3 regions of the Pantoea sp. GW821-FHT03E06 genome follow, and region 3 is predicted to be linked to each of the others. Evidence: riboswitches for the same ligand, from Rfam matches in the RefSeq annotation. Region 3 holds a riboswitch; each other region holds the start of a gene.

Region 1 (4,868 bases), on a different contig from region 3:
TGATAGCTTTTTTTTAGATTCGCCCATTGGAGAATTTGCTAATACGAAAATAGCAGGGTTAATTGCTTTCATTAGGGGTGAGAACACCGCAGAATATACTGTAAGTAGTGCCAGAAATGTAATTGACTTAATCGGTGATCCATTAATAAAAAACAGGATTTTACAAATGTTTCATTCTACATTTGGCGAGAATGAAAGCACTTTAGCTGAGATTGAAAAACTTGAAAAACGTATTGCGCAATTAAAAAAGGAGCTTTGAAATGATCAATCTCGCCAGTACGCCATTTGATGATGAAAGTTTCGTTAAGAATTACATCGATCTCATTTCAAAAAAGATGACCTTACCAGCCAGCAAGCGGTTAACCATTAAGCATAAATTACTTACTCTGCCAAATAATGTGTCGCTAGACAATGATTTTATCGAAGTTATCCTGACTAACCCTTTTGACAACAATAATCTTAAAGGGTTGAAAGGAGAATTATTTATCTCCGGGTATTTATTGTTGAAAGATTTTTTAATCAAAGGGAAAGCGTATTTTGATTATGTTAAACGCCAATCTCTTGTGAATGTAAAGAATCATGAAATGAAGGGCATTTACCGTGACCTCAGAGGTAACAGTATTACTCCGCTGATTGGGCTGGTAAACGCAAATCTTATCGATGATGCCAAAAAAAGTAATGAAAAGTACTGGGCGTTTTATGATCTGATTCTTAAAGAATTAAAATTAATTAACGTTAATTTCGAGGAGGTATTTGATTATTCTTTTATTGATAAAGAAACGAGGTATAATATTATTCAAAAAATAAATGTCCCAATCTGTCCTTATTGTAATAGGCAGTACATCGAGACTTACAAAAAAGACAAACAAGGCGAAGCCATCGCGCAATTGGATCATTTCTATAATAAGTCAGTATTTTCTTTATTCTCCTTGACGTTAGCTAATTTCATTCCTTCTTGTGCATACTGCAATACGATCTTGAAAAGAGATTTTCTTTTTCCCTATAAGTATCCTTACGTTGATAAAAATAATGATGATGTCATCTTCCTCATCAACACAGAGAGTGTTAAAACTGTTTATCATCCAAGTGACATATCTATCTCATTAAATAAAGCCAATGATTATTATCACCAGCTTTCATTCTTCAATGCGGCCGAAATATATGAAAACCATAAGCAGGATGTTGCTAACCTGCTCACGAAGTCAAACTTATACAATCAAAATTATAAGAAATCGTTGGAGGGGATTTTAAAGGAAACGATCACCGATAGTCAGTTGAGGGTAATGCTTTTCAACACCACCATTGAAGACGGTGTTATATCGGCCACGCCACTCGCAAAGTTAACAAAGGACATTTTATTTTCAAAGGACATATTTTAGCGTCACTGGGGGTATGTACTTTTCTTGTTGGGGAGATCATCTTTTGATTACCTTAGCTGGCTATCTTTACTGCCGCGACGGTTGTAACCGCCAATCGCCGCCTGTTTTTTATCGATGTTACTCTGACAATTTACACAGTAACGCACGCCCTTTAACGCCGCACGGCGCGCTTCCGGGATGGGAGCGCCGCACTCGTCGCAAAACTCGGCGCTTTCACCGTGTCCGAGATGACTGCGCGCCCGTGCCACTGCATCATCTACCGTGGCATCAATTTGTTTGTTTACTGCACCATCATCAGACCAACCGCCCGCCATATTTCACCTCTTACGCAAAGCCATGAACTAAGTATAAGGCAACATGCAATAAATGCCGGTCAGGCAAAGATGCCGTGCAACATCAGCCGTCTTTTTACTCCTATTGACACATCATCAGGCGCCATCCTAGACTGCGGCTTGTTCCAAGGGGTGCCCTGTTAGGGGGCTGAGATTCTACCGGCTGGTGTTTTTTACTGGCATCGTAGTGACCCTCCGAACCTGATCCGGCTAATACCGGCGTAGGGATGCGGAACCGCAGGGCTTGCACGCCCTGATTCCATCTTTGTGCTTTGTAGCGGACAGTTCGCGCTCTTCGGGTGATGCCGGGGAGTTTTAATGCAATCGCAAAGGTGGCTACGAACATGACCGAATCGGCAATAATCTCAACGTTGCTGGCTTTCCTCCAGCGCAGCGACAGCTCGGATGACGATTTCAACCAGCTGGCCCTCGAAATCTTCGCCTATCAATTCGCCCACAACCAACCCTATCGCCGCTTCGCCATCCAGCGAGGACGCACGCCGCTGACGGTCAAACACTGGCGCAATATTCCGGCGATTCCGATTACCGCTTTCAAAGACTTTACCCTGAGCTGTGGCCCCATCGAAGCGATGCAGGCTGTTTTTATGACCAGCGGCACCACCGGTACAGTCAAAGGTCGCAGCTACCATCCAACGCTGGACGTTTGGCAATGTTCGATGATGCTGAATTTCCGCCAGCGCTTTATGGCAGGCGTCGATCGCATTCGTATGGGGATTCTGTTTCCGGATACCGTCGCGATGCCGAACTCCTCGCTGGCGACATACCTGGCGCTGGCGGTACAGGCCTTTGGTACACCCGCAAGTGAAGTGATGGTGGGTGAACACGGCCTCGACGTGGAACGCGTATTCGCCGCGCTTGAGCAGGCTGAACACAGCGGTGAACCCTATGCGCTGCTGGGTGCCAGCTACAGCTTTGTACCGCTGCTGGACGAAATGCAGCGCCAGCAGCGTCGTTTCTCCCTTCCCGCCGGCAGCCGTATTCTTGACACCGGCGGATTTAAAGGCCAATCCCGCGAGGTTGCCGCAGAGGCATTTTACACATCGCTTGCCAATGCCTTTGGCATTCCACGCGCGCAGTGCATCAACATGTACGGCATGACGGAAATCAGCACGCAATTTTATGACGAGGGCAATGAAATCTGCCCGCCGGTCAAATCCGGCCCGCACTGGATCCGCACGCGTGTTGTGAACCCATTAACCGGCGACGACATGCCCGATGGCGAAGTTGGCGTGCTGGTACATCACGATCTGGCCCATTTCAATTCCGTTTCCGCTTTGCTGACGGAGGATGCAGGCATCATCGTGCCTGGTGGTTTTCACCTGCTTGGACGGGTAAACGGCGCGGATGCAAAGGGATGCTCACTGACCATGGAAGATTTTCTGGCTGCCGCGCAGGTGAATCCGTGAAAGAAGTGGCGGGGCATCTGCCGGGCTTATGCGCCAGCGAAGTGCAATGGCACACGCTGCGATTTGGTCAGGGTAGTGAGATCGTGGAAGTGGATGTTCCGGCGCTGGACGAAGCGCAAATCATCGCGCTGACTGCCCGCGTACGCGCCAATGCGCGCGCCTATCTGCATCAGCTGAGCGTGGCGCAGATCATCACCATTATTGATGAAGCGGTGGCGCGACTGCTGGATCGCACGCATCCCTTGCGCATTAAGGCCGAAAAGCTGCTGCCGATCGTGACGGGCTATGACGCAGACATGGTGCGCCTTGGCCTCACCGGTTATCTCAAGACATTTCGCCAGCCGCAGCTTAAGCGCTTTCTGGCGGAGGACTTCGCCCATCCGCAGATGCTGGATGATTTTCAGCCACGGCCCAAAGGCGGTTTTGCCCGTGCGTTTGGCCCGGAACTCCTGCTGCATATCTGGGCTGGCAATGTGCCGGGCTTACCGCTGTGGAGCCTGATTTGTGGTTTGCTGGTGAAGGCCGGCACCATTGGCAAATTACCCGGCAATGAACCGCTGATGGCGAGCTGGTTTGCGCAGCTGCTGGCCGAAATCGATCCTCAACTTGGCGCGTGTCTGGCGGTGGTTTGGTGGCAGGGCGGCAGCGCGGAAACTGAGCCGACCTGGTTACGGCAAGCGGATGTGGTGCTGGCCTATGGTGGCAACAACACGCTCGCCGCCATTCAGCAGCGTTTGCCTGTCACCACGCGTTTCCTGCCGCATGGCCATAAAATCAGCGTTGGGCTGGTAGCCGCCTCGGCGCTCAATACCCGTCAGGGCGCACAACTGGCACGACGCGTGGCTTATGACGTGATGCGTTACGACCAGGCCGGCTGCTACTCGCCGCAGATGTTGTTTGTCGAGCGCGGAGGAGCGGTGTCATCGGACGAATTCGCCGCCTATATCGCGCATGAACTTGCCGCGTTGGCACGTAAACATCCGCGCCGCCCACTGGCTATTGAAGAGATGAACAGCCTCGCGGCATGGCGTAATGGCGAAGAGATGCGTGCGCTGGCGGATGGCCGAACGCTTTACGGCCATCCCACCGACGGCTGGGCGGTGGTGAGCGTGGCACAAGCGGAAGCGCTGTTACCTTCCGCACTCGGACGCACGCTGAAAGTGGTCGCCGTTGATGCGCTGGAGGAGGCCATACAGGCGTTAGCGCAGCAGCGCCAGGTTCTCCAGACGGCAGGCGTGGCTGCAACGCCTGCCGAACTGTTTCGTCTTTCCGCTTTGCTGGGCCAGGCGGGTGTTACCCGCATTACGGCGTTCGGTGACATGACGTCGCCTGAAGCGGGCTGGCATCACGATGGCCGTTTTAGCCTGCTTGATCTGGTCACTATCACCGAGATCGAGCAGGGCGCAGAGGCGGCGGCTGAACGATTCGCGCCCTATGCAGACTGATATGCGTTTTGTAGGGCGCGCATTCATACATACCCAGACACCTCTAAGATTCACATCCCATATTTCAGGAGCCTTTAATGAAATTCACTAACCGTACGGTGCTGGTTACCGGTGCAAGCCGGGGTATTGGCGCTGCCCTTGCCAAAGCCTTCGCCGCGGAAGGCGCTTTTGTGGTGGTCAATTATCTGCGCAATGCAGACGCCGCCGCTAGCGTGGTTGAGGCGTGCCGGTCGCTGGGCGGCGAGGCATTAGCCATCGCGGCAGATGTCACCTCTGAGCAGCAGG
Region 2 (4,868 bases), on a different contig from region 3:
GCCCACCAGCTGCGGCAGCAGCGTCGCGCTTAACCCACCGGCACCCACCACCACTACGCGCGCGTTGCGCAGTTTGCGCTGCCCGTCTTCACCCACTTCCGGCAGCATCATCTGGCGTTGATAGCGTTCCATATCGCCGCCCATCAGTTGAGATTTGCCAGGCCAAAGATGGGCGTGGAAGCACTCGCCATATTACGCTTTTCCATTAATCCGGCGCGACGGGCCGCCTGTCCGGCTTCTATTGCCAGACGAAATGCGTTTGCCATCTCGATCGGATCGCCCGCTTTGGCGACGGCGGTATTCAGCAGGATGCCATCGAAGCCCATTTCCATCGCCTGCGCCGCCTGTGACGGCGCGCCAATGCCGGCATCAATGATCAGCGGCACATCGCTAAACCAGGCACGCATCGCGCGCAGGCCGTCGATATTGCGCAGTCCCTGGCCGGAACCGATCGGCGCGCCCCACGGCATCAGCAGCTCGCAGCCTGCCGCCAGCAGTTTTTCGCCAACGATCAGATCTTCAGTGGTGTAGGGAAACACCTTGAACCCGTCTTCGCTGAGAATGCGCGCCGCTTCCACCAGCGCGAACGGATCGGGCTGCAGCGTGTCGGCGTGGCCAATCACTTCCAGTTTGATCCACGCGGTATTAAACAATTCTCGCGCCATATGCGCGGTGGTGACCGCCTCTTTCACCGTGTGACAGCCGGCGGTATTCGGTAACACGCGAATGTTGAGTCCGGTCAGCAGTTCACGAAATGCCGCGCCCGCAGCACCTTCACGCCGCAGGCTAACGGTGATGATTTCAGTGCCAGACGCGGCAATCGCCTGCTGCAAAATGGCGGGCGAAGGATATCCGGCGGTGCCGAGCAGGAAGCGCGATTGTGGGTCAACATCGTAAAACATCGTTTAGCCTCCCTGCATCGGTGACAAGACTTCGAGCTGGCAACCTTCATCCAGCAGCTGCGTGTCGTAGTGGCTTTTGGGCACAAAGGTGCCATTAAAGGCGGTAGCGACGCAGGCCACATCAATTTGCTGCTCGATCAGCAGTTCGCTCAGGCTTTTTGCTTCGGTGCTGATAGCGCGCCCGTTAAGCTGAATAATCATAAGATTGCTCTCCAGATAGGCGCTGCATCAGCTGTTCAGCCAGCATCGGTGCCAGCAGAAAACCGTGGCGATACATGCCGTTGAGATAGAAGGTGTGATTTTGATAGTGAATATCCGGCAGATTGGCCGGATAGGCCGGACGCAGCCCGCTGCCGCTCTCAATTACCCGCGCCTCCGCCAGCGCCGGATGAATGGCGTAAGCGGCACTGAGTAACTCCATCATGGCGCGGGCGCTGATTGGGCTGGCGTCATCGCTCTCAATCATGGTAGCGCCGAGCATAAAATGCCCGCCGCGACGCGGCACCAGATAGCAGGGAAAACGCGGATGTAGCAGGCGAATCGGACGGGAGAACTGCACCTCATCGCTGTGCAGAATCAGCATCTCGCCGCGCACGGCGCGCAGGCGCGGCAATTCGGGCGCGGCATGAATGCCACGGCAATCGATAATCTGGCCGCTCGGCGCATGCGAGTTGAAGGCTACGCCGCGCGCAATCAGCTTCTCACGCACTTCCTGCAGCGCCAGGCGCGGGTCGAGGTGCGCTTCCCGAGCGAAAAACAGACCGCGCGCAAAGCGCCCTTCCAGCGCCGGTTCAATCGCACCAGGTTCAACCCATTGATGCTGCTCGGTCATGCGGGCAAAGCGGTTAAGCTCCTGGCTGTCGCGCGGCGGCGCCACCACCAGCGTTCCCTGATGTGCAACGCTGCTGACGCGCTGTTGCCACCACGCGGCGGCGTGCTGTCCAAGGGTTATCACCTCACGCGGCGCGCTTTCGGCTTCACACCAGGGCGCCAGCATGCCGCCGGCATACCACGATGCCGGGCGCCGCGATGCATCGTCGATCACCTCAACGTCTTCGCCGCGCTCTGCCAATAATGTTGCCACGCACAAGCCGGCCACGCCGCAGCCTAGCACGCTCCAGCGGCTCACAGCGCAGGTTCCATGATGTTCAAAAAGGGGAAATTCACATCGGCCTCTCAGTGTTGACTGAGACCCGCAGATACAGGTGAAGGGAAATGGCGCCACGATCGAGCTTGCCTTAGCGCCAGACAGCCAAGCTAACAGACTGTCAGTCTTCCTACGCCAGTATCAACTGGGTCAGGTTCAAAGGGTCGCTAAGCCGCGCAGTGCGCTATTAGCCTCTCAGTCTCTGTGGCGAGACTCCCCCGACGCGTCTATTTGTATTGCAGGCGATGGTCGCCGTCAAGCGCGGAATAACTGCATTAAGGGTGTGGTTAAATTGTCTTCTCCATACTTAAACCCATCATACTTCGAGCTGCAGGTGCGTTGGCTGCGCGTGTCCACCCCAGTCACATACTTCAGTATGCTCCTGGGGATGAACCCACTTGCCGCCTTCCTGCAACTCGAAGTATGACGGGTTTTGCGTCGGTAGATTACAAACGTAACATATGGTATACAAACACATTATTTTATGAGCAAGAACAAATTACAGGTGATGTCGAAATAACCATGAACACTATTAAAATTGCATTTATTAAAGCCGGATGGCACAAAGAAATTGTCCATAATGCCCTGGTAGGTTTCGAAAAAGAATTAGCCGATCAATCTATTGCCGCGGAATTAAAAGTGCTGGAAGTGCCTGGCGCATTTGAAATGCCGCTGTTGGCTAAGCGTTTGGCTGAAACCGGCAAATACGATGCAATTGTCTGCGCGGCGCTGGTGGTGGATGGCGGCATCTATCGCCATGATTTCGTTGCAGCAGCGGTGGTTGATGGCCTGATGAATGTGCAGCTCACCACTAACGTACCGGTGTTTTCCGTTTCATTGACACCGCATAACTTCCAACCGGTAGACGTCATCGAAAACTTCTACACCGAGCATTTCATCAAGAAAGGCAAAGAAGCCGCACGTGCTGTGCTGGCTATTCATAATCTGTCGATTGATTGAAACGTTAAAAAGGGAACACCTTATCAGGCATTCCCTTTTTATTTATTCTGACTTTCTATTGTTCATATTCAGAATAGTGCCAACCTTGCCAGCTTCACTATTTGGCACTCATCAAACGATCGTCCTTCATATGTCTGCGCGGTTCTGAAGGGTTAATATCACACTCTTTTGGCAACAACAGCGTAAAGATCCCCGCAATCACCAGCGAACCCGCCAGCCAGCAGATTGCCACGTTTTGGCTATAGAGCAGCGTCATGATGCCAACTAAGTACGGCCCACAGAATCCCCCCAGATTGCCAAGCCCATTAATCACGCCGCGTGCGCTACCCGCCACTTCCGGCGCAGCGATACGTCCGGGAATAGACCAGAACGGACTGGTCGCTGCTTTCAGGAAGAAGCCGCATACCACCAGCGCGATATAGGCGGCAACCACGTTCTCATGCAGCACCACCGAAGCCAGCAAGGCAGCAGCGAAGCAGAACAGCGAGACCATTACCCACAAACGTCGCTTACCGGTGCGATCGCTCAGCCAGGAAATCGCATAGATACCGAGCACTGTCGCCACAAACGGAATGGCGGCCAGCAGGCCGACGCCCGCCATGTTGGTGCCGGTGAGATTTTTCAGGATACTCGGCAGCCACAGCGTGTAACCGTAATCGCCAGTTTGGTAGAAGAAGTTAAGCGCCACGAGCTTCATCAAACCTGAATTACGGAACACCGCTTTTAACGGGGCTTTACTAAGCGGTGCTTTTTGGCGATGTTGCGCCTTTTCACGCGCCAGTTCGCGCAGCAAATACGCCTTTTCACGTGCGGGTAACCAGCGCGCCTCTTCTGGACGATCGGCGATTACCAGCCACCACACCAGCAGTACAGCGGCAGAAAGCAGACCTTCAATAATGAACAACCAGCGCCAGTCCAGCACGTTAATGATGTAGCCGGAGATCGGTGCGGTAAACATGCCGCCCAACGGCGCAAACATCATTACAAAAGCATTAGCGCGTCCCAGCTCCTTTTCTGGAAACCAATTGCTGACCATGGTTAACACTACCGGTAACATGCCACCTTCCGAGATACCCAGCACGAAACGCAGCGCCAGCAGCTGATAATGGTTGGTAACAAAGCCGGTGGCGATAGACACCACCATCCATGCTGCCAGCGACCACGCAATAAAACGTTTACCGCTGCCATTTACGGCGATACGTCCACCTGGCACTTGCAGGAACAGGTAGCCGATAAAGAAGATGCCACTTACCACACCCGCCATTTGACTGCTGATCGCCAGATCTTGATCCATGCCGCCAGGCAGCGCAAAGCTGATGTTGACGCGATCCATGAATGAGACGATGCAGGTAATGAGAATGGGGGCGATAACGCGATACCAACGCGTTCCGGGGATTTTTTCTTGCATGCTGCCCTCTCCATGTTAAGCCGGGTTGCTTAGGTTCAAGGCTTTCTATTAAAGAGAGTATGGGAATAATTATTGCGATCTTAATCACTGCAATTAATGTTAAGAAATTGTGTTACTTACGCTGTGATCGTGCGAGCAAATTGGCGTGACTATAAAAGCATCGTATTGGTATTTATAGAAATAATACGTACTCGCCCTTATAGAACCATTAATTTTTTCTATTTTTTTAGCAGCGCAACGCAGAACCCCAAGACAGGTCTGGTAGTTATTTGTCCAGGGTGGGAGCAGTAATTCGCATCGTTCGGGCTGGCATATCTCCCACATTCGGAGGGAGACTAATAGGATATTTGTAACGTTTTTGTAGCAGAAGCTTTCATGATTTAACCAGGTGCGCATGAATGCGCACCCTACAAAACAGTAGGGTCGCCATTCATGGCGACCCTATGATGTT
Region 3 (4,868 bases):
CTGGCGGTGCATACAGCATGGAAGGATCCATGTTGCCCTGCAGCGCCACTTTGTCACCAACACGACGACGCGCATCAGCGATATCGGTAGTCCAGTCGAGTCCCAGCGCATCACAACCGGTCGCGGCAATCGCCTCCAGCCACTGGCCGCCACCTTTGGTGAATAGCGTAATCGGTACGCGACGACCTTCGTTCTCGTGCAGCACGCTATCGACGATTTTGTGCATGTAGTACAGCGAGAATTCGCGATAGTCGCGACCAGTCAGTACGCCGCCCCAGGTATCGAACACCATGATTGACTGCGCGCCGGCTTTGATCTGCGCATTCAGATAAAGAATGACGCTGTCCGCCAGCTTATCCAGCAACTTGTGCAGCGTTTGTGGATCGGCGTACATCATCTTTTTGATTTTCGTGAAGGCTTTGCTGCTGCCGCCTTCCACCATATAGGTTGCCAGCGTCCATGGGCTACCTGAGAAGCCAATCAGCGGCACTTCGCCTTTCAGATTGTGACGAATCGTACGCACCGCGTTCATCACATAGCCGAGCTCTTGCTCAGGATCCGGTACCGGCAGCTTGTCGACATCGGCGCGACAGGTGATCGGATGGGAGAAACGGGGGCCTTCGCCAGTTTCAAAGTAAAGCCCAAGTCCCATCGCATCGGGAATGGTGAGGATATCGCTGAAGAGGATCGCCGCGTCCAGCGCATAGCGACGCAGCGGCTGCAGCGTAACTTCACATGCCAGCTCAGCGTTCTTACACAGTGACATAAAATCACCGGCTTCAGCGCGCGTGGCTTTGTACTCCGGTAAATAACGCCCGGCTTGTCGCATCATCCATACCGGCGTGACATCTACCGGTTGACGTAACAGGGCGCGCAGATAACGATCGTTCTTCAGTTCACTCATAATAGGCTCTCTCATGCTAAGGCCGGCAGTGTAGCATTTTCACGCCGCGCTGGCGCGACACAGGGCAACGGTATCTTCGATCAGGCGACGCGCAACCGTGCCTGGCGGCGGCAACAGTGGCAAATCGTCATAGCGATACCAACCGGCATCGAGCAACTCTTTGCCGTCGTGCTGCAAGTCACCGCCAGCGTATTCGGCCATATACGCCATCATCAGTGAATGCGGGAACGGCCACGGCTGCGAAGTAACGTAGCGCACGTTTTTCACCCGCACGTTGCTCTCTTCCATCACTTCACGCGCCACCGCTTGTTCTAAGGTTTCGCCCACTTCGACGAAGCCCGCCAGCACGGTGTAAATGTTGTTGCGATGACGGGCATGATTGGCAAGCAGAATCTCATCGCCACGGCGAATGGCCACAATAATGCACGGCGCAATTTGCGGGTAATAGCGCTCGCGGCAGTGATGACACAGACAAGCGAACTCGCGCTTGCTGATATGCATTTCATGGCCGCAATAGCCGCACCAGCGATGCGATCGATAGAACTCCGCCAGCTGCACGCCGCGCCCGGCGATCTGGAACAGACCGACATCTTGATCAATCAGTTGGCGGACCGAGCCCATGCTGTCTGGACGCGCTTCCCGCACGAGCCAGACGTTTTCGCCCTGCCATTCGCCAATCAAAATGCCGTGGCTGCCACTGAGTCCAAAATCGGTGGATAAGCCATGCGGCAGTTCGCCCTGCGGTAACCAAAGTTTTTGCTCATGGCTGACAATCCACCATCCAGCGTCTAAGCTTGAGATCTCACGTTGCATCTTAATCGTTGTCCTTAGCGTTAAACCGCACGCTGAAACTCTAATATTAAGTGTGTAATAAACAACTATAACCTACCTGGAGCCCCATATGCTTAACCAGTTAGATGACCTGACAAAGCGTGTCGGCGGCGGAAATGAATTGGTTGATTCATGGTTGCGCGCCCGTCGACAGCTGCTTGTCACGTACTACGAGCTTATTGGCCTGAAGCCACAAAAAGATGCGTTAACCGCGCTGGATGAACAAGCGCTGGATGCATTTTGCCACAATCTGGTGGATTACCTTTCTACCGGTCATTTTAGCGTGTATGAACACATTATTAGTGAGATGCAGGGTGATAACCCCTTAATGGCTGCCGCGCAAATTTATCCGGCACTTGAGGCGAACACTGACCGCATCATGCAGCTCTACGACAGTCATTTGCAGCAAGCGATTAACGACGATAACTGTGTCGATTTTCAGCAGGCGCTGTCCGAAGTCGGCGAAGTGCTGGAATCGCGCTTCACGCTGGAAGATAAGCTGGTACAACTCGCCTGGGATAACCAGCTGGCGCATCTACCGGTTGCCAATGACAGCGTCATCGCCCGCCCGGCCTGAATGCCCGCAGTTGTAAAAAACTTGTTATTCGAGAAAAGCCCTCTTATGCTAAATGGGCTTTTTTTATGAGCCTCTTCCAGAAAAATGAAGAGTCAGGTTTTGCGATATAAGCGTAGCGTGCGCAGCCAGTTTGCACTCGGACAGCGCGCAGGGACCGGAGCGTACACGAAGTACGTGACGGCCACGAGCACTGCCCAGGTGCAAAATGGCAAGCAAAGTAGCTTATATCGTAAAACCCAACACCTTGTCGGAGTGCCCTTAGGGGCTGAGACCGTTAATTCGGGATCCGCGGAACCTGATCAGGTTAGTACCTGCGAAGGGAACAAGAGTAGATATCATCAGCACGATGTCGGCTTATGCCGTTATCGTATCTGTTACTCCTTCCGAACTCTGGGCAAGCAACTTCCAACTTTTATAGGAAATTTGCTATGTCTGCTAAAACCTCTCGTCGTGAACAACGTGCTCAGGCGCAGGAATTTATCGATTCCCTCCAGGGAACCGCTTTTCCGAACTCAAAACGCATCTGGATCACCGGCAGCCGCGCGGATATTCGCGTGCCCATGCGTGAGATTCAACTGAGCCCAACGCACACCGGCGGCAGTAAAGACGATCCACAGTATGAGCCGAATGAACCGGTGCCGGTATACGACACGGCCGGTGCTTATGGCGATCCTGAAGCCACGATCAATGTGCATCAGGGGCTCACCAGGCTGCGCACCAACTGGATCGAAGCGCGCGGCGACAGCGAAACCATTCACCAGCTGAGTTCCCGTTACACCCAACAGCGTCTGGCAGATGAAGGCCTGGATCATTTGCGTTTTGAGCATCTGCCACAGCCGCGCCGCGCCAAAGTGGGTCGCTGCGTTACCCAACTGCACTATGCACGTCAGGGCATCATCACGCCGGAGATGGAGTTTATTGCGCTGCGTGAAAACATGGGCCGCGAGCGTATTCGTGGTGAAGTGCTGCTTCAGCAGCATCCCGGTCACAGCTTTGGCGCCAACCAGCCGGAAAATATCACCGCGGAGTTTGTCCGTCAGGAAGTGGCCAGCGGCCGCGCCATCATCCCTGCTAACATCAACCATCCCGAATCCGAACCGATGATCATTGGTCGCAACTTTCTGGTGAAGGTGAATGCCAATATCGGCAACTCGGCGGTCAGTTCTTCGATTGAAGAAGAAGTGGAGAAACTGGTGTGGTCAACGCGCTGGGGGGCAGATACCGTGATGGATCTCTCTACCGGACGTTATATCCATGAAACGCGCGAATGGATTCTGCGTAACAGCCCCGTGCCGATTGGTACGGTGCCGATTTATCAGGCGCTGGAAAAGGTGAACGGTATTGCCGAAGACCTCAACTGGGAAATATTCCGCGACACGCTACTGGAACAGGCGGAGCAAGGCGTCGATTACTTCACTATCCACGCTGGCGTGCTGTTGCGCTATGTACCCATGACGGCTAAACGACTCACCGGCATTGTGTCACGCGGCGGATCAATCATGGCGAAATGGTGCCTGTCGCACCATACCGAAAGCTTCCTGTATCTCCACTTCCGCGAGATTTGTGAGATCTGTGCTGCCTACGATGTGGCATTGTCTTTGGGCGACGGCCTGCGTCCGGGCTCAATTCAGGATGCCAACGACGAGGCGCAATTTGCCGAGCTGCATACGCTAGGCGAACTGACGAAAATTGCCTGGGAATATGATGTGCAGGTGATGATTGAAGGTCCGGGCCATGTGCCGATGCAGATGATTCGCCGCAATATGACCGAGCAGCTGGAGCACTGCCACGAAGCCCCTTTTTATACGCTCGGTCCACTCACTACCGATATCGCACCCGGCTACGACCACTTCACTTCCGGCATCGGCGCGGCAATGATTGGCTGGTTTGGCTGCGCCATGCTGTGTTACGTGACGCCCAAAGAGCACCTCGGTTTACCGCATAAAGAGGATGTGAAGCAGGGGCTGATCACCTACAAGATCGCCGCACACGCTGCGGATCTGGCGAAAGGCCATCCGGGCGCGCAGATTCGCGATAATGCGATGTCCAAAGCACGTTTTGAATTCCGCTGGGAAGATCAGTTCAACCTGGCACTTGATCCGCATACCGCTCGCGCCTACCACGACGAAACCTTGCCGCAAGAATCGGGAAAAGTGGCGCACTTCTGCTCGATGTGCGGCCCCAAATTCTGCTCGATGAAAATTACCCAGGAAGTCCGCGAATTTGCCGCCCGTCAACAGGTTGAAGCTCAGACCATCGAGGTGGGCATGGCGCAAATGTCGGATGCCTTCCGCAATCGTGGCGGCGAGTTGTATCACGCTGCCGATACCCTAAAAGAGGAAAAAGTATGACTGACGCCTTTCCTGCCACCGCCCCAAAACTGGGGCTGTATCCAGTAGTTGATAGCGTGGAGTGGATCGCGCGCCTGCTGGAAGCCGGTGTGCGCACTATCCAGCTACGCATTAAAGATTGCGAGGATCATGAAGTTGAAGATGCAGTGCGCGAGGCGATTGCACTTGGCAAGCAGTATCGCGCACGCCTGTTCATCAATGATTA

Evidence for each region. A riboswitch is a leader RNA that binds a small molecule or an ion and turns the genes downstream of it on or off. The one in region 3 is predicted to bind thiamine pyrophosphate.
Region 1: linked by a shared signal. The riboswitch ahead of AC07WB_RS19970 (LuxE/PaaK family acyltransferase) and the one ahead of thiC (phosphomethylpyrimidine synthase ThiC) in region 3 are both predicted to bind thiamine pyrophosphate.
Region 2: linked by a shared signal. The riboswitch ahead of AC07WB_RS22005 (FAD-dependent oxidoreductase) and the one ahead of thiC (phosphomethylpyrimidine synthase ThiC) in region 3 are both predicted to bind thiamine pyrophosphate.

Annotation. Positions count from the first base shown of each region.
Region 1 covers NZ_JBWKUG010000002.1:76,134-81,001, forward strand. The annotation lists gene AC07WB_RS19955 (AAA family ATPase) at 1-259, shown strand, start outside; gene AC07WB_RS19960 (hypothetical protein) at 261-1,379, shown strand; gene AC07WB_RS19965 (DksA/TraR family C4-type zinc finger protein) at 1,427-1,693, opposite strand; TPP riboswitch at 1,830-1,956, shown strand; gene AC07WB_RS19970 (LuxE/PaaK family acyltransferase) at 2,056-3,138, shown strand; gene AC07WB_RS19975 (acyl-CoA reductase) at 3,135-4,583, shown strand; gene AC07WB_RS19980 (3-oxoacyl-ACP reductase) at 4,661-4,868, shown strand, end outside.
Region 2 covers NZ_JBWKUG010000002.1:542,535-547,402, forward strand. The annotation lists gene AC07WB_RS21990 (HesA/MoeB/ThiF family protein) at 1-132, opposite strand, end outside; gene AC07WB_RS21995 (thiazole synthase) at 144-902, opposite strand; gene thiS (sulfur carrier protein ThiS) at 906-1,103, opposite strand; gene AC07WB_RS22005 (FAD-dependent oxidoreductase) at 1,087-2,031, opposite strand; TPP riboswitch at 2,160-2,279, opposite strand; gene AC07WB_RS22010 (6,7-dimethyl-8-ribityllumazine synthase) at 2,572-3,009, shown strand; gene AC07WB_RS22015 (MFS transporter) at 3,107-4,417, opposite strand; gene AC07WB_RS22020 (MFS transporter) at 4,867-4,868, opposite strand, start outside.
Region 3 covers NZ_JBWKUG010000001.1:262,639-267,506, reverse strand. The annotation lists gene hemE (uroporphyrinogen decarboxylase) at 1-904, opposite strand, end outside; gene nudC (NAD(+) diphosphatase) at 944-1,717, opposite strand; gene rsd (sigma D regulator) at 1,806-2,312, shown strand; TPP riboswitch at 2,551-2,651, shown strand; gene thiC (phosphomethylpyrimidine synthase ThiC) at 2,741-4,663, shown strand; gene thiE (thiamine phosphate synthase) at 4,660-4,868, shown strand, end outside.